DNA from 2 places in the Gordonia sp. PP30 genome. Region 2 is predicted to be linked to the other one. Evidence: riboswitches for the same ligand, from Rfam matches in the RefSeq annotation. Region 2 holds a riboswitch; the other holds the start of a gene.

Region 1 (8,762 bases), 1.9 Mb from region 2:
GAACGACGACGCCACGCCCACCCGCAGACTCCCGTGCCGCTGGGCGACGTCGTCGACGAGGTAGGTCAGCGACTGCGGGACCGGCGTCCGGGAACGACTCGCCAGCAGCGCGTTGATCTCCGATCCGGAACGGCCGGAGTCGAGGGCGCGGCGCAGGCTGTCTTCGCTGATCCGGTACACCGACGCGGCGCCGCCGGACTCCAGATCGGCGATCGCCTGCACGTGCTCGGCCAGTTCCGGAGTCATCGGGCCGGGCACCATCAGGGTGAGGTCGGCCTGCACCAGGAAGTGGTCGACGGGCGACGGCAGCGCGCGGTCCATCGCGGCCAGCGTCGCCGCGGCGGTGTCCTCGTCGTCCGGGCCGGCCCCGGTCAGCAGTGCCCGTCCGGGTGCGGTGAGGCAGCCGTGGGCCACCAGGCCGAGCTCGGTGGCCTCGCGCAGCGTCTCGCCGACGAAGCGCCGTGTCCAGCGGCGCACTTGCCGCGGATGCCGCCAGACGAGTGCGGCGATGAGGTCGTCGAGTTCGACCGGGGCGGCCGCTTCGGCGGACACCAGCGGTTCGAGGACCTGGTGCCGGGTGAGCGGGGCGGCGGCGTCGAACAAGCCGGAACTCAGCGCGGCGAGCGTGTTGCCGTCGCGATCGGTGTCCCCGATCTGCCACGGCCGCCGCGGCAGCTCCAGCCAGGCGGTCGCCAGCGTGTACCAGCGCCGCTCGGGACCGGTGTGTTCCCAGGCATCGACGGCGGTGGTGGGCGCGAACGACTCCTCGCCGTTCCAGTCGGCGGGTTCGGGTTCGGGGAAGCCGGAATCGAGCAGCCGGGCACCGGCCAGCAGCTCCACCAGGAGTCCGACGCGGGCCACCGGCAGACCGGTGGCCTTGGCCAGGCGGCGCAGTTCGCGGATACCGACGCCGCCCGAGCGCAGTTCGGCGGCCGGGGCACGGCCGAGGACGTCGAGCAGGTCGCCCGCGTGCCGGAGCAGTTCGAGCGCCTCACCGGCGCCGGCGGCATCGATCTGGTCGGCGGTGAACCGGCCGGTGCCGCTGGTCAGGGCCGGCGCTTCGAGGACGGCCGTGCGCAGCGGCGGCTCGCCCTTCAGCAGCTGTCCGGCCATCGGCACCAGCTCGACGGTCTGCTCGTCGATCCGGGCCAGCAGGCCGCACGCGATCAGCCGGGGCACGGGCGCGCTCGGATCGGCGTCGGGGGCCGCGTCCCGGCTGCGGCCGAGCGGCGGCCCGGCGGCCAGCGTGGTGAGCAGTTCGCGGGGACGGTCGTCGAGACCGTCGAGCAGGGCGCGGATCTCGTCGGGGGTCGCGGTGGCGAGCGGGCCGATCAGGTGGTGCCCGCGCCACGGGAGCGCCGAACTCAGGTGGATGCCGGCGACCCACGCGGGTTTGCGCGCGGTGCCGGTCCCCGAGTCCCAGATCAGGCCGCGGGCGGCCAGGTCCGCGAGCCGGGCGTCGACCTCGGCGCGCTTGAGGCGACGGCCCAGGCGGGCGACGATCTCGTCGCGGCCGACCGGTCCGAGCAGGTCGTGCTGGACGCCGGGGCCGGCGGCGTCGAGAAACGCCTCCAGGACGGCGATCCCGGCCAGATCCAGGCCGTCGCCGGCCAGCGCGATCGACGCGGCGGACAGGGCGCGCTGGGCGAGCACCGCCGTGCCGCGCGGCGGCGGTGAGGCCAGATCCGGACGGCGGAGCAGCAGCGCGCTCAACTCGTCGTCGGAGCGTCCGGCCAGCGTCTCGGCCAGGCCGCGCTGGGGTCGGTCCGTGGTCATCGGATCCATGCTACCGACCGCGTGCGGAGGGGACTTGGGTCCCGGCTTTGCCGGTGGGTGCCGCGTGCCCGGCACCGCCATGGCAGAATGAGCGTCGTGGCTAAGAAGAATTCCTACGTCGACAACGGCTGGCCTGAGATCTCGGAAGAGGATCACGCCGTGACCGAGTTCACCGCTCACCTCGCCGGCGCACTGTCGCCGTTCGGCAACGAGACCCCGTTCCCGGTGCCCGCGAGCGAGCTCTCGTTCATTCAGCCGAAGACCGTCGTCAACCGCTGACGCGCAGCGTCCGAAACCCCGTACCGGCTCGGTGCGGGGTTTTTCGTCTGTTCTCCTACGCGTGACCGTCCGCCGGTCGGCGGATGCGAGGAAGCCCGCACCGAATCGGTGCGGGCTTCCTCGTCGTTCGGGGGTGTCGGTCAGAGACCGAGCGCCTTCTTGTTCTGATTGAACAGGTCCAGCTGGCCCTTGTCGAGCTTGTAGCCCGAGTTCTGCAGGGCCTGAGCGGCGCTGGCGAGCTCCGGGTTCTTCTTGGCCTGCGCGATGGCCTCGTCGGTGTTCGCCGCGTCGGCGGAGGAGCCGTTCGACGAGCCGTTGCCGGACGGGCCGACCTTCGGCAGCTTCGGGGTGGCCGGAGCGGTGCGCGGGGTGGCGCCGGAGAGCCCGGTGCCGCAGACCGGCCAGGCGCCCTTGCCCTGGCTGGCGAGCACGCGCTCACCGACGGCGATCTGCTGCTCGCGGCTGGCCTGGTCGGCCGACGGAGCGTACTGGGTGCCACCGTGGGCGGCCCAGGTGCTCGGGGCGAACTGCAGGCCGCCCTGGTACCCGTTGCCGGTGTTGATGTGCCAGTTGCCGCCCGACTCACACTGAGCGACGGCGTCCCACTCGGAGTCGGTCGCAGCGGCGGCGTGGCCGCCGCCGAACAGGGCCGCGCCGCCGCCGAGGACGGCGGAGGTCAGGGCCACCTTGGCGATGGTCTTGGTGGTGCTGGACGACGGCTTCGCGTGACGTGCCATAGGTCTCTGGTATTCCTCTCTCCACGCGCCTGCGAAGTCAGCTGTCGGGTTCGAGCGAGAGGTGCTCGGTCCCGGTCCGGCGAGCCGGTCCGGGGACTTAACCCCAAGGCGAGCCATCCTGCGATGGCCTGCCGTTATCCGGTGGGATGGTGGGTCCCCCGCCCTCGTTCCTGAACTGTGTCGTTCGGTACTCCCGGCGGCGGAACGAGGTTGGGCGCGACCGTCGGGATATTGGGTTGTCGGTGCCGGTGAGGGCGACCGGAATGAAGACTACGTAATCGGAATGGGGGAAGTCACCCCGTCCGGAAACCCCGGATTTCCGGGGTGTTCCCGGGTCTTTCGGCCCGTTCGGGCATCCGCGCAGGTAATCGCACTGACGGCCGTCCCGTGTCTCGTTCGTTATCGCCCCGTTATGTGACTAAGGTCACAGCCAGATTGAGACCTGGAACACGCGCGACTATCCGCCGGACTCGCGGCGCGCCTCCAGCGCGCGGAAGGTGCTCGCGTGGAAGACGAGCGGCTCGGCTCCCGGGTCGCTGCACAGCGAGGTGATCCGGAGCAGCACGACGGTATGGTCGCCCGCCTCGTACTCGCCGGCGAGCGTGCACAGCAGATGGGCGACGGCCCCGGGCAGGAACAGGGCGCCGCCGCCGGCGGTGAGCGGCTCGACGCCGTCGAACCGGTGCGCAGGCGGACCGGCGAGCTGACGGCAGAGATCGCCCTGATCGGCGGCGAACACGCTCACTCCGAGTTCCGGTGCGGTGCGCAGCAACGGCCAGGTGGCCGATTCGCGGCGCACGCACACCGACACCAGCGGCGGATCGAGGGACACCGTGGTGAACGCGCTGGCCGCCATGCCGATCGGGCCGTCACCGGCCGGGGCGTCGGCGGGATCGACGTCGGCGGGGCCGCCCCGGCGGCAGACCGCGACCACGCCGGACGGGAAGCAGCTGTAGGCCCGTTTGAGGGCGCTCGAGTCGTCGGCGCTGTCCAGCACGATCGCGGTGTCGGTCATCGGCGGCGACGTCCCTGCAGCAGCGCGAAGACGACGGCCAGCAGCAATCCGAGTGGAGCGAGCAACGCGAGCAGGTAGGTGACCACCACGACCGCCTCGTTGGAGTCGCGGACGGCCGGCACCAGCAGCAGCAGGCTGGCGATCGCGCCGATCACCACCATGATCACGGCCGCCGGGAGCAGCGGGGACGACTTCTGGGTCTCCATGGCCCCCACCGTAGTCCTGGGCGTACGATCAGGCGAAGTGCGCCTCTTGCCCTTTCCGCGGATGTCCGACGGGCCGGGCAGGGCGCTTTCGTATGAGCAGTCACGAGCAGTTTGAGGGTGAGCGCAGTGCCGACCGGCCGGGTGAAGTGGTACGACTCCGAGAAGGGGTTCGGATTCCTGTCGCAGGAAGACGGGGAGGACGTCTACGTGCGTGCCTCCGCGCTGTCCGACGGGGCCGAGGGCCTGAAAGCCGGTCAGCGCGTCGAGTTCGACATGGCGGCCGGGCGACGGGGCCCGCAGGCGCTGCGCGTCACCGTGCTGGAGGCCGCGCCGAGTGTCGCCCGGAACGTGCGGGAGACCCAGCAGGCCGCGACCAAGCGGCACACCCCGGATGAGCTGCACGGCCTGATCGCCGATCTGATCACCCTGCTCGAGGGCAAGGTGCAGCCGGATCTGCGCAACGGCCGCTACCCGGACCGCAAGACGGCCCGGCGCATCTCGGAGGTCGTGCGCGCGGTGACCCGCGAACTCGACCGCTGAGTCCGAGTGTCGCAGGCTGATATCGGACTCGGCCTGTTGTGCCTACCGGAATTCTGAGGCGGAGGTTGCGTCTTGGCCCGGCGCTGTTCGCAGGACCGGAAGGATCGCGTGCGCTCCTACACGGGTCCGGTGTACACCGTGAACGTCGCCTCCGGCGGAGCACGTCTCTCGCCTCGATCCCATTCGAACATCCAGCCCCGACTGCGTGACGGCTACGGCTGGTTCGACGCCGGCCCATTGGATTTGGCGACCGTCGACCGCATCGTCATTTCTTGTCATACCCTGGTCTTATAGTCATTTTAACGGTACAGAATCAGGTGGCGCACACCGTGATGTGCCAGTACTGTTGACCATAGGTAGATCGAACACTCACTTCGGGGGAGGTGACCGCCATGGCCGACGCGATCGGCGACGCGTTGGCGGCCCGCTGGGCCGCGGTCGATTTCACTGCGGCCGGGATGGTGCCGGCCGACCGGGCCGATGACGACAAGACGCAGTGCCGGTCGTGGGCCGTCTATGCCGAGACGGCGTGGCGGGGGCAGACGTTCTTGTACTGGCGGCAGTTGTATGCGGTCGGTCAGTTCCTCGACATCGCGCTGGCGACCCTGGATGACCGGGTCTGTGCGGGTGAGGACCAGCACGACTTGTTCGATCCGTACACGGCGGCGGTGGAATTCTTCGGCTACTACTTCGCCGGGAATCGGCGGGCCACCCGCGCGCTGGTCGGGACGGCGATCGCGGCCGCCCAGCGGCTCCCGCAGACCGCGGACCTGTTGCGCCGGACCGTCATTTCGCCGGAGATGTTCGACAAGGTCGCCTGTCGCACGGACATCGTCGACGACAGCGCGATCATGGCGCAGGTCGACGCCGATCTGGCCGGTGCGCTCGCCGCGGCCGGGCACATCTCGGAGACGGCGGCCGAGCGGATCGCCGATCGGGTGGTGCACAAGCGCGACGCCGATGCGGAGCGGAAGCAGCGGGAGAAGGCGCGGCGGCGGAAGAATGTGACCAGTCGTGATTTCACTGATGGTTTGGGTGGGGTCACGATCACCGCGGACGCTGAGGAGGCGCGTCTGGCGTATGAGGCGGTGGAGGCGATGATCGCCGGGGTCTGCCCGAACGACCCCCGTACCAAGGGCATGCTCCGGTCGGCGGCCGCTATCGCACGCCTGCGCAGGCTGCCGTTCACCTGTGCGTGCACCGACAAAGAAGCGTGTACCGCGACGTTGGGTGAGGAGGAGATTTCGGAGCGGCAGGCCCGGATCACCGTGCACGCGATCTGTCAGAAGTCGACGCTGGCCGGCGAGGATGATGAGCCGGCGTTTCTTGATGGGCACGGTCCGATCAGTGCCGGGCATGTCCGCGACCTTGCCCAGCGCCCCGACGCGCTGGTGCGGGACCTCGACCTGGGTGCCCTGCTGCGTCCCCGATCCGCCACGGTGATCCCCGAGACTGACGACACGCCAGCCGGTGCTCCCGCGGAACCGGGCGAGGACGCCACCGACACCGATGCCACGGACGGCGGACATGGCGCCGGGCACCGGCCCGGTGCAGCCGCCGACCCCGCCCGGTCTGATGATCCGGATGTCGGGCGGCCGGCTGGGCTCCGGCCCGCCGACGACCGCGGACAGGTCGAGAGAAACGACCCCGCAACTGAGGCGCCTAACCCCGGCGGCACCGGCCGCGGCGCCGAGGTGCACGAGCATGACACCGGCATCGGAATTGGTCCCGGACCACGCGCGAGCGAACACACCGAGCCCGACCATCGCGAGCCCGGACAGCCCGAGCAGCACCGGACCGGACAGGCCGAATCCCGTGGTGAGGTTCCGGCGGCGTTTCTGGCCGGGCAGGCTCTGCCGAGTGACCCGTATCGGCCCTCCGAAGCTCTCGGCGTCCTGGTGCGGGCCCTGTTCGGGACCTGTACCGTCCCGGGTTGCGAGCAGCCGGCGTGGAACTGCGAACTCGATCACTGTGAGGAGTTCGACCAGTTCTGTCCCGCTTCCGGCGGCCCGACCTGCTTGTGCAATGTCGGACCCAAATGTAAGCGTCATCACCTGCTGAAGACGTTCCTGGGTGCCGCGAATCCCGAGGATGGGTGGGTCGATGAGCAGTGGATCGACGATCGCGGTGTGGTGTGGACGGCGATCACCGCGTACGGCACCACCGTCGAGACCCGGGCGGAGAATCAGTGGCTGTTCCCCCAACTGGCTGGGGTGAGTTGTGTCCACCAGGCCCACCCGCCTCCCGAATCACCACCAACCGGTCCAACACCGTCCGACGGCGCGGGCGGGAGCGCGGCAGGGGGCGGTTTGCGGGCCGCGACCGCTTACAAGCACGCCTGGCGACGATCTGAACGCGCGCGCCTGCGTCGCGCCCGGGAGCGCGCCGAAGCCGCCGACGGCCCACCACCGTTCTAAGAACCAGGCGGAGTCCAGACACCACGCGGAGGACGCGGGATCTGCGCCACGGCGCAGCCTTGCTGGCAAAACGCAGCTGTCACCACAAGGTCAGAGCGAAGTGATTTCGGTTCCGATGTAAGGCTGGAATACTACGCGACCGGCGCGGTCTCCGCGGGCGGGGCCTGCGGCGTCTCGCTCGTCGGCGGCGTGGCAGGTGCCGGTGCCGGCGTCTCGTCTGACGCCGGAACCGTGAAGCCATCCGGCACGGTCGAGACGGCGAAGTGGCCGCGCGCCGCGATGTCGCCGCGCCCGGCGTTGATCGCCGCCTCGATGTCGTCGTTCCCGGTGCCGGTGACCCGCGCCGACAGCGGCTGGATCTCGATGCCCAGGAGGACGCGGTCGCGGGTGGACGGCAGCGTCTGCGTGTAGGTGGTGTCCGGCAGGTGGAGCCAGTCCTGCTGGGTCACGCCGCGCGGTGTCGCGTAGCTCGCGATCAGGATCCAGGGGCCGTCGGACACCTCCGACGGCACCGACACGGTCAGCGCGTCACCGATGGCCACCGGCAAACGGTCGACCGGGAGGGCGGCGATCTCCTCGTCGCTCATCAGCCGCGGCGTGCACTCGGTGAGCTTCACATCGCACCAGAACGTCGGCGCGAGCCGCGTGTACGACTTGCCCGCCGCCAGCGAGACCTTCGGCTCGGGCTCGGCGGTGTTCACGACCAGCAGCGTGGTCGCCACCGCGATCACGACGACGGCCGCGGCGACGGCCGCGGCCAGAATCGTCAGTGCCTTCTTGTCACTCGGCTGCAGGGACACGGACTGACCTCACTCGGATGCTCGGGGGGAACGCGGCCGGGGCTGCGGACGCGTCGGCGGAACGGAGCGCTGGGCCGCGGTCGGCCGCTGCGACGGGCTGTCGTGCGTGCGGCGCTCGGGCGTGCGCAGGGGTGCGGTGGGGGCGGGCTCGTCCGGGCGACGGCCGCCGAAACCGGGGATCAGGGTGCCGCCGCGGCTGGTCACGACGGTCTGCACCAGGCCGGCGCCCATCAGCACCGACACCACGGTGAAGCCGATCCAGAGCGTCGTCGGCAGCACGACGCCCAGGGCGGCACCGATCACCCAGCACAGCTGAAGAACCGTCTCGGAGCGGCCGAAGGCGGATGCGCGGGAGGCCTCGGGCAGGTCGTCCTGGATGGTGGAGTCCAGACAGACCTTGGCGATCGCGCTGACCGCGGAACCGACGAAGCCGGCGACGATGACCATCGCCAGGGTGCCGAAGACCGCGGCCAGCACGGTGGCGACGGTGGCGGCCGCGGTGGACAGCACGATGATCCGCGGCGGATTGGACAGCTTGAGCCGGGTGCCGAGCCCGTTGCCGAGCCCGTTGCCGACGCCGGCGGCGGCGCCGACCGCGCCGAGCATCGCCAGCTGAGCCCAGCCGCCGCCACTGTGATTCTGGGCCTTGGCGTAGAAGGCCACGTACAGGGTGAGGAAGCCGGTCAGGATGCGGATGGTGCCGTTGCCCCAGAGACCGGTCACCACGGTCCGGCCCAGCGGCTGGCGCATGCTCGCGGCCAGGCGCGACGACAGGCCGCGGGCACCGGTCGCCCGCGCGGCGGGGTCGGCCTGCGGTTCGCCGTGATAGGTGAGGGTGGTCGGCACCTCGCCCTCGGTCACCTCCACCCACGACGGGATCTTCATGCAGAAGTACGCGCCGGCGATGCCGAGCACCGCCAGGAACACCATCGCGCCCGGGATGTGGAACGGCATCAGCTTGCCCAGCAGGAATTCCAGCGCCGCGGCGATAC
Region 2 (8,762 bases):
ATCTGCTGCCGACGTTCGAGGTCTTCCACCCGTCGCTGATCCTGTCGGTGCCGCGCGTCTTCGAGAAGGTCTACAACACGGCCCGGCAGAAGGCGTACGACGAGTCCAAGGTCAAGGGCGTGATCTTCGACCGCGCCGCGTCGACCGCCATCTCCTACTCGAAGGCCGGCGAGAGCGGCTCGATCGGCAAGGTCCTGGACCTGCGTCACCAGCTGTACGACCGGCTCGTCTACTCCAAGCTGCGCGCCGCGCTGGGCGGTCAGTGCGAGCTCGCCATCTCCGGCGGCGCGCCGCTCGGCGCTCGTCTCGGCCACTTCTTCCGCGGCGTCGGCATCCCGGTGTACGAGGGCTACGGCCTCACCGAGACCACCGCGGCCGTCACCGTCAACACCCCGAGCCACGCGCGGATGGGCACCGTCGGGCGGCCCATCCCCGGCAACGCCGTGCGCATCGCCGAGGACGGCGAGGTGCTGCTCAACGGCGCCGTCGTCTTCGGCGGCTACTGGGACAACCCCGATGCCACCGCCGAGGCCATCACCGACGGCTGGTTCCACACCGGTGACCTCGGGTCGCTCGACGAGGACGGCTACCTGAAGATCACCGGCCGCAAGAAGGAGATCATCGTCACCGCCGGCGGCAAGAACGTCTCCCCGGCGCCGATGGAGGACATCATGCGGGCGCACCCGATGATCTCCCAGGCGATGGTCGTGGGCGACCAGAAGCCGTTCATCGGCACCCTGCTCACGCTCGACGCCGACGAGATCCCCGGCTGGCTGTCGCGTAACGGCAAGGACCCGAACACGCCGGTCCGGCTGCTGGTCAAGGACCCCGAGCTGCACGCCGACCTGCAGACCGCGATCGACGAGGCCAACGCCACCGTCTCGCACGCCGAGGCGATCAAGAAGTTCCGGATCCTGCACGACGACTTCACCGAGGACAACGGCATGCTGACGCCGACCATGAAGGTGAAGCGCAAGGTGGTGGCCGATCACTACGACCACCAGATCGACAAGATCTACCGCAAGTGACTCTCCCCGCCCGTCCTCTTCGATTGAGGGCGGGCGGGTGCGTCTGCGATCGTCTGGCAAAGTCCTCGCGCCACCCGCCGGCTGAGCCGTCCGAGGCGATAGCCGAGGACGAGTCGAAGCCACGCCCGCGGCCGGTGAGCTGATCTCGACTCCGCTCGATCGACATGAACTCCGCTCGATCGACATGAACTCCGCTCGATCGACATGAACTCCGCTCGATCGACATGAACTCCGCTCGAGTGGGCCGGGCGGGCCCTCACATCAATTGCGCGTCACCGCGACGAGCGGAGCAGAGCGAACTGGACGAGGGCCGTGGTGCCCGCCAGAATCGTCCCGACCACGCCGGCCACGAGAAATGTGATCCGCCAGTCGGTCCAATTCATCAGGCCGAACACCGCGATGACCGCGTAGCACCCCGCCACGAGAGCTGCGACCCACGTGCGCAGCACGAGCGCGGCGACCACCGCGGGAATGGCGAGAACCATCGCCACCTGCACCGGCGGAGACAGACCCAGCGCGTAGCGAATCGAGTCATCGCACGTCGCATCGGCGTGCGCCAGTGGTCCGGAGAGGCTGTCCCCTTTCGCGCAGCCGAGCGACACCGAACCCACCGGCATCGCCGCCACGAACACACCCGCCGCGACGCCGAGAACCGCGAGCCCCAGCCAGCACGCTCTGAGGACCGTCGACCGCCCGCCCGGACCGCTGCGGCCGTCTTCCGATCCCACCACGGGCGACACTAGAGCAGCTGGTCGAGTCTCGCGGCCTGGTGGCGCCACTGCCAGCGCTCCACCGTCCAGCGACGACCCGCCGCGCCCATCGCGGCGGCGCGCTCGGGATCGGTCAGGATGCTCGCGATCGCGTCGGCGACGACCGCCGGCCTACGGCCGTTGACCACCAGGCCGGTCTCGCCGTCGACGACCGTCTCCGGGGCACCGCCGGAATCGCCGGCCACGACCGGCACGCCGGTCGCGGAGGCCTCCAGGAAGACGATGCCCAGACCCTCGACGTCCAGTCCGCCGCCGCGCGTGCGGGTGGGCATGGCGAAGACGTCGCCCATCGCGTAGTGGCCCGGCAGCTCCGCGTACGGCACCGATCCGGTGAAGGTCACCCGGTCGGCGACACCCGTCTTGTGGGCGAGCGCCTTCAGCCGGTCCGCGTAGGGGCCGCCGCCGACGATCATCAGGTGCACGTCCGGCACGGCGTCGAGCAGCCGCGGAAGCGCCTTGATCAGGGTGTCCTGGCCCTTGCGCGGCACCAGGCGCGACACACACACGACGACGGGCCGCTCGCCGAGTCCGTAGCGGTCGCGCAGTTCCGCGCGCGCCATCGGGTTCGGTGCGAAGCGGTCGACGTCGACCCCGCACGGCAGATATTCCAGCGCGGCCCAGCGGCCGAAGGCCGAGGCGAACCGTCCGCGCGTGTACTTGCTGACGAAGGTGATCACGTCGGCCGTGTCGCCGATCAGCCGCAGCACCTGCCGGGCGATCGGCAGCATCGACCAGCCCACCTCATGGCCGTGCGTGCTCGCCACGATCCGGTCCGCGCCCGCTCGCCGCAACACCGGGCCGAGGATCGCGAGCGGCGCCGCCGCGCCGAACCACACCGTGTGAATGTCGTTCTCCCGCACCAGCTTCGCCGCACGACGAGCGACCGCCGGAGTGGGCAGCATGAGCGTCGTCGGATGCCGCACGATCCGGTAGGGCGCGGCGGCGTCGTACGCTTCGCAGCCCTTCCAGCGCGGCGCGTACACCGTCACCTCGTCGGCCGGCAGATGCGCGATCAGGTTCTCCAGGTACGACTGGATCCCCCCGGGGCGGGGCGGGAAGTCGTTGGTGACGAGCAGGGTGCGCCGCATTCAGCGCACCTGCTTGCCGAGCCAGGTCCGCCACTGCGCGACGGCGGTCGCCCGGTCCACGCCGAGCGCCCCGGCCAGGGCCGCGTCGGTCTTCGCGACCGGTCCGCCCTGGGCGACGGCGAGATACATCCGCTTGAGCTTGTCCTCGCCGTACTTCTGCGCGACGAACGTCGCGAAGCTCCAGGAGCTCTGGTAGGCGAGCCGGGCGGCATCGGTGTCGACGGAGAAGTCCTTGTCGCTCGGCAGCGCTTTCGGCACGTCGCCCGCGGCGATCTGCGCGGACAGCTCCGGCGCCACATCGGTGAAGTCGACCTTGGTGCCGCGGCGGCCGACGTACTCGGCGACCCCCTCGGTGAGCCACATCGGCGCGTCGTCGGCGGTGTCGAGCCTGGTCGCGACGTGGGTCAGCTCGTGCCGCAGCACCACGCCGATGCCGGCCACCGACAGCTGGCCGGCGGCGGGCGCGAGCACCACGCGCTGGCCGATCACCGTCTTGGCCCCGCCGTCGATCCGCGAGAAGACGGTCGCCGCGGCCGCCGCGTTGGTCTCCCCCGGCGCGGTGCGGGTGAACCCGGCGAACTGTTCGGGGGTGCCGGTGACCTGGATGACGGCCTTGCGCACCCACGCGTCACCCCAGAACGCGGTCACCGCGGCGACGGCCGGCGCGAGCTGGTCGCGCACCTTCGCCACGGTGCGGTCGGTACCCGGGTACGACAGGATCGACGACGTGCCGCCGGCCGTCGGGACGTCGTCGGCCAGGAGCCCGCCGAACGCCCACGGCACCAGTTCGGGCGGCCGCACCTCCTGCGTGGGGTCGACCGACTCGTCGGGGGCCAGCGAACCGTCGCCCAGCAGCTTCCAGTCGTCTCCGTAACGGGCGACGGCCAGTTCCTGCGGCACATCGATCACCGGCTCGTCGACGCCCGGCCGGGCCGCACCGCCGAGCGCGTAGCTCGCGGTGATCGGGGTGACCCACGTGTCGGAGGCGCCGGCGTCGTTCAGCCGTACGCCGAGTTCGCCGCCGATCAGCCGCTCCGGCCCGGCCGACGGGGCCAGCCGGTACTGCAGGGTCCGCAGCACCAGGTTGCTGCCCCGCGGCACCGGGGCGGCCGGGGCCGACGACGACGGCCGGTCCCCCGAGCGCGGCGACCGCCGCGGCACCGAGCGCTGCGGCGCCGGGCTCTGTGGCGCCGCCGCGGACGGGGTGGCCGTGGGCGCGACGGACGTGGCGGCGCGAGGCGCCGGGGCCGGCCGAAGGTCGTCCTGCGCACGGTGGAGCGACTGCCGGAACGCGGGAGTCGCCAGCGGGTCGATCAACGCATCGAGCCCGGCCCGATCGCCACTGGTGAGGGCCTTGGTGAGGGCGTCGAGCAGGGCGGTGACCCCGTCGGCCCGCTGCTGCTCGAAGGCGTTCGGCGGGGTGCTGAACAGCGGTGTCGTCGACGACGACGGCGCGGCCGCCTTCTCGCCGGAACCGCACGCGGTCACTCCCCCGGCGAGCAGGGCGAGGGCGGTGGCCGAGGCCACCGCCCGGGAGGCCCTGGAGGCTGGGGACAAGTCAGTACCGTCGCGCCGAGTTGTAGGGGCCGGCCTTGTCGATGGGCACCACGGCGACCGGGACACCGAACGTGGAGGCGTGGATCACGTAGCCGTCGCCGACGTACATGCCGACGTGGTGGGCGTCGCCGTAGTAGATGATCAGGTCACCCGGCTTGAGGTCGCCCCGGGCCACCGGGGTGCCGCCGCCCATCTGCGCTTCGCTGGTCCGCGGCAGGGTCTTGCCCGCCTGCTTGTAGGCCCACACCATCAGACCCGAGCAGTCGAACTGGTTCGGTCCGGTGGCACCCCAGACGTAGGGATCGCCGATGCGGCTGATCGCGGCCTGCACGGCGATCGCCTCGGGCGAGGTGCCCTTCGGGACCGCCCGCGGGTCGAAGTTGTACTTGGGGCCGCGCAGCGCGGCCAGTTGCTTGCCGGTCATCGACTGGTAGACCGCGCGGATGGTGACCGCTTCCAGCTGCAGATCGGACTGCTTGGCCTGCAGTTCGCCGCGCTTGCGCACCGCATCGGTCATCGCGGCCGAGGCCGTCGCCGACGTCTTCTGCGCGGCCGCCTTGGCGCTGGTCGCCCGGTCGACCGACTTCTTGACACTCGCGATGTCGCCGTCGACCTGCCGGGAGATCACCTCGAGGTCGGACATGTTGTCCAGGACGTTCTGCGGCGAGTCGCTGACCAGCAGGGCGTAGAGCCGGTTGGCGCGGACTCCGCGCGAACTCGCCCGGGCCAGCACGTCGACCGTGGCTCGCGCCTCGTCGAGGCGGCGGTCGGCCGCGTCCAGGTCCTTCTGCGCGGCGGCGGCGTCCTTGCGCGCGCCGGCGGCGATCTTGCGCTGCTTGTCGTACTCGGCCTGCGCCTTGTTCATCGACTCGGCCGACTTCTCGGCCTGGTCCGACAACTGGCGGTAGTGCGTGAGCAACTGGTCCGCCGAGCGCGCCGGCTCGGCCATCGCCAACTCGGGCGAGACCACCGCCAGCGTGGTCGCGACGCTCAGCGCCGCGACGATCGATACGCCGCGCCGGGTGGCACGGCGGAATTCACACGTACGCATCACTTCTGACATCCCTACCGATACTCGAATCGAGCCGCGCTCCCCGGAGGGGCCCACGGCTCGACTCGGTACTGCATGTTTGCGGCGTGTGCGCTCAGTAGCGGCGGATGCCGGTCAGCGCCCAGGCCTTGACCGGCGCGCGCTTCACCGGCACACCCTCGGTCGAGGCGTGGATGAACTGGCCGTGGCCAGCGTAGATGCCGGCGTGGCCGCCGCCGTTGAAGATCAGCACGTCGCCGGGCTTGGCGTCGGCGAGCGAAGACACTCGCTGGCCGCCGCCGAGCTGGCCGTAGCTGTCACGCGGGATGGTCTTACCGGCCTGCTTGTACGACCAGTAGACGAGGCCGGAGCAGTCGAAGGCGTTCGGGCCGGCGGCGCCGTACACGTAGGGCGAGCCGATCTTGGACTCGGCGGCGCGCAGCGCCTTCTGGGCACGCACCGGCTGGCTGTTGAGCAGACCCCCGCCGTTGTTGCCGTTCTGCTGGAACTGCGGCGGCACCTGGTTGTCGTTGATGCCGGGGACCTCGAAGGTCCCGACACCCGGCACGTTCACCGGGGCGGCGTCGGCCGGACCGGCCGCGAGCGCGAGGGCACCGACGGCGATCGAACCGGTGACCACGGCGGTCTTGGCCACCTTGGCGGCGACGCGGGGCTGTTCCAAACGGTGTTTGGCCACGGAAAGTATCTCCTTGTTGTTTCTCCCTGACCGCCGACCGGGTTAGCTGTCGGGTTCGGGCCGGAAGAGATGGCCCTACGCGGTTGCCCGCGATTCACCCCGATCCCTCGGCGCACCCGGCTCTCGCCGCGCGTCCGATGAGGAAGTGGTGGTTCCCCGGTACGCGGCCCTTGGTGGGGGCCGCGATTAGGCGGTGACCTCGGAGCGGAAATCCCCTGGCGGGAACCCCCGCCCTGGAAGGTCTCAGAAAGATTACGAAACTCGCGGGTCCGATGTCCACCGAACGCGCGAGGCGGTCGGGACCGCCTACCGGATCAGACCGCCCGGAGACGGCCGTGCGAACGCTCGGTGAATCCCGTTTGACGTGCTGCGATGTCACTTCTGGCGGCCCGTGCGGCCGCCCGCGAAATCAGCGCTGTGTCAACGAACACATCGATGGCATCGAGGAGGTCGTCATCGGTCTCCGCCCACTGGCTTTCGGGACCGAAGTCCCTGGTGGCAGGGGAAAAGAGCACCTGCATCAGACATCCGTCACAGGCCCGCTGCCGGGCCGGGCACGTCGCGCAGTCGATTTTCATTGTGATCTACCTCTCATTCGTAGCGTTGAGCGTGGTGACCGCCGTTTTCCGGCGGACCACGGCGCTCCGGCGGCACGGGAACACTCGACTCGAGGTGGAGACTAGGACGACCCTCCGACACCGGGGCCGTGGACCGCCGCGGCGGAACGGATTGTCGGAGGTGCCGCCTACCTTCCCGGGTATGGCTGATCACCGACCCGAACAGCAGCTGAGCTTCGCCGATCTCCCCGACGACGAGGAGTTCGCCACCGCCGCGCTGTACGACACCACCCTGGTGATCGTCGATCTGGAGACCACCGGCGGCAGCGCCGACCGGGATGCGATCACCGAGATCGGCGCGGTGAAGATCCGCGGCGGCGAGGTGCTCGGCGAGTTCGCCACCCTGGTCGACCCGGGTCGGGAGATTCCGCCGCAGATCGTCTCGCTGACCGGCATCACCACGGCGATGGTGCACGACGCCCCCACCATCGACGAGGTGCTGCCGGCGTTCTTCGAGTTCGCCCGCGGCGCGATCCTGGTGGCCCACAACGCCCGGTTCGACACCGGCTTCCTCAAACGCGCCGCCGCCCGCCGTCATCTGCCCTGGCCGTTCCCGGCGACGCTGTGCACCGTGGTGATGGCGCGGCGGATCCTCTCCCGGCAAGAAGCACCCACGGTCAAGCTGAGTGCGCTCGCCGAGCTCTTCGACGTCTCCGTGACGCCCACCCACCGGGCGCTCGACGACGCCCGCGCCACCGTCGAGGTGTTCCACTGTCTTCTCGAGCGCGTCGGGAATCAGGGTGTCCGCACCTATCGCGACCTGACCCGCTATCTGCCGCGCACCACGCCCGCGGTGCGCGCCAAGCGCACGCTCGCCGCCGGACTGCCGCATCGGCCGGGCGTGTACCTCTTTCGCGGTCCCGGTGACGAGGTCCTCTACATCGGGACGGCCGTCGATCTGCACCGGCGCGTCTCCCAGTACTTCACCGGCGCCGATCCGCGCGCCCGGATGGCCGAGATGGTGGCCCTCGCCCGCCGGGTGGAGCACGTGGAGTGCGCGCACGCCCTCGAAGCCGGCGTGCGCGAACTGACCCTGCTGGCGGTGCACAAGCCCGCGTACAACCGGCGCTCCCGCAATCCGCGACAGGGCTGGTGGGTCGTGCTCACCGCCGAACGCTTCCCACGCCTGCGGGTGACCCGTACTCCCGGCGAGCTCTGTCTCGGCCCGTTCGGCGGCCGCGCGGCCGCCGCGGACGTCGCCGATGTGATCGCCGGTGCCGCCGGCCTGCGCACCTGCACGACGTCCCTGACGACCGCCGACCACCATTTCTGCCCGGGGACCGCCGCGGCCGCGGCGATGCCCGACCCGCTCGTCGCGGCGCTGCCGGGGGCGTGTCGTGCCGCGAGCGACCGTCCGCAGACCCTGCCCGACTATCTGCCCCGCGTCCGGGCCGCCGCCGATCTGATCGAGGGCCGATCCGACGCGCTGCTCGACCAGCTCGCCGGGCGCCTGGCCCGGCTCGCCGAACTGCGTCGCTTCGAGTCGGCCGCCCGCGCCCGCGACCGGCTCGCCGCGACCATCGAGGCCCTCGCCCGCTGCCAGCGCCTCTCCGCGCTCGCTCGGCTCGACGAACTGGTTCTCGCCCGGCCGGCCTCCGCGCCGGCCGGCGGCTGGGACTTCGCGGTGATCCGCTACGGCCGGCTCGCCGGCGCGGGCTGCGCGGCGCGCGGTGTGGCGCCGATGCCGGTCGTCGAACTCCTCGTCGCCGGGGCGCAGTCGATCCGGCCGCCGGGTCCCGGCGACGGTCCACTGTCCGGGGCGCCGCCCGAGGAGGTGGCGCTGCTCTGGCGGTGGATCGCCGAGCCGGGCACCCGGGTGGTCTCGGTGACCGGCGACCTGTCGCTCCCGATCGGTTCGGCGCAGCGCCGTCTCGACTTCTCCGACGTCGCCCGCCGCGCCCGGGAACACCAGGCTCCACCGGCCGCCGGCTCGTTTAGGCTCGGGGCATGATCACCGCCATCGTCCTCATCGGAG

The links. A riboswitch is a leader RNA that binds a small molecule or an ion and turns the genes downstream of it on or off. The one in region 2 is predicted to bind cyclic di-AMP.
Region 1: it holds a riboswitch for cyclic di-AMP, as region 2 does, so the genes downstream of both, MYK68_RS03860 (transglycosylase family protein) here and MYK68_RS12765 (C40 family peptidase) in region 2, are expected to answer to the same signal.

What each region holds. Positions count from the first base shown of each region.
Region 1 is NZ_CP095864.1:844,513-853,274, forward strand. It holds gene MYK68_RS03850 (helicase-associated domain-containing protein) at 1-1,776, opposite strand, end outside; gene MYK68_RS03855 (hypothetical protein) at 1,864-2,055, shown strand; gene MYK68_RS03860 (transglycosylase family protein) at 2,196-2,792, opposite strand; cyclic di-AMP (ydaO/yuaA leader) riboswitch at 2,803-2,985, opposite strand; gene MYK68_RS03865 (flavin reductase family protein) at 3,250-3,807, opposite strand; gene MYK68_RS03870 (hypothetical protein) at 3,804-4,013, opposite strand; gene MYK68_RS20745 (cold-shock protein) at 4,140-4,553, shown strand; gene MYK68_RS03880 (DUF222 domain-containing protein) at 4,946-6,970, shown strand; gene MYK68_RS03885 (DUF2771 family protein) at 7,102-7,770, opposite strand; gene MYK68_RS03890 (MFS transporter) at 7,780-8,762, opposite strand, start outside.
Region 2 is NZ_CP095864.1:2,757,259-2,766,020, forward strand. It holds gene MYK68_RS12740 (AMP-dependent synthetase/ligase) at 1-1,028, shown strand, start outside; gene MYK68_RS12745 (hypothetical protein) at 1,301-1,654, opposite strand; gene MYK68_RS12750 (glycosyltransferase family 4 protein) at 1,768-2,886, opposite strand; gene MYK68_RS12755 (peptidase MA family metallohydrolase) at 2,887-4,443, opposite strand; gene MYK68_RS12760 (C40 family peptidase) at 4,445-5,494, opposite strand; gene MYK68_RS12765 (C40 family peptidase) at 5,589-6,170, opposite strand; cyclic di-AMP (ydaO/yuaA leader) riboswitch at 6,188-6,373, opposite strand; gene MYK68_RS12770 (hypothetical protein) at 6,485-6,691, opposite strand; gene MYK68_RS12775 (DEDD exonuclease domain-containing protein) at 6,930-8,738, shown strand; gene MYK68_RS12780 (Lrp/AsnC family transcriptional regulator) at 8,735-8,762, shown strand, end outside.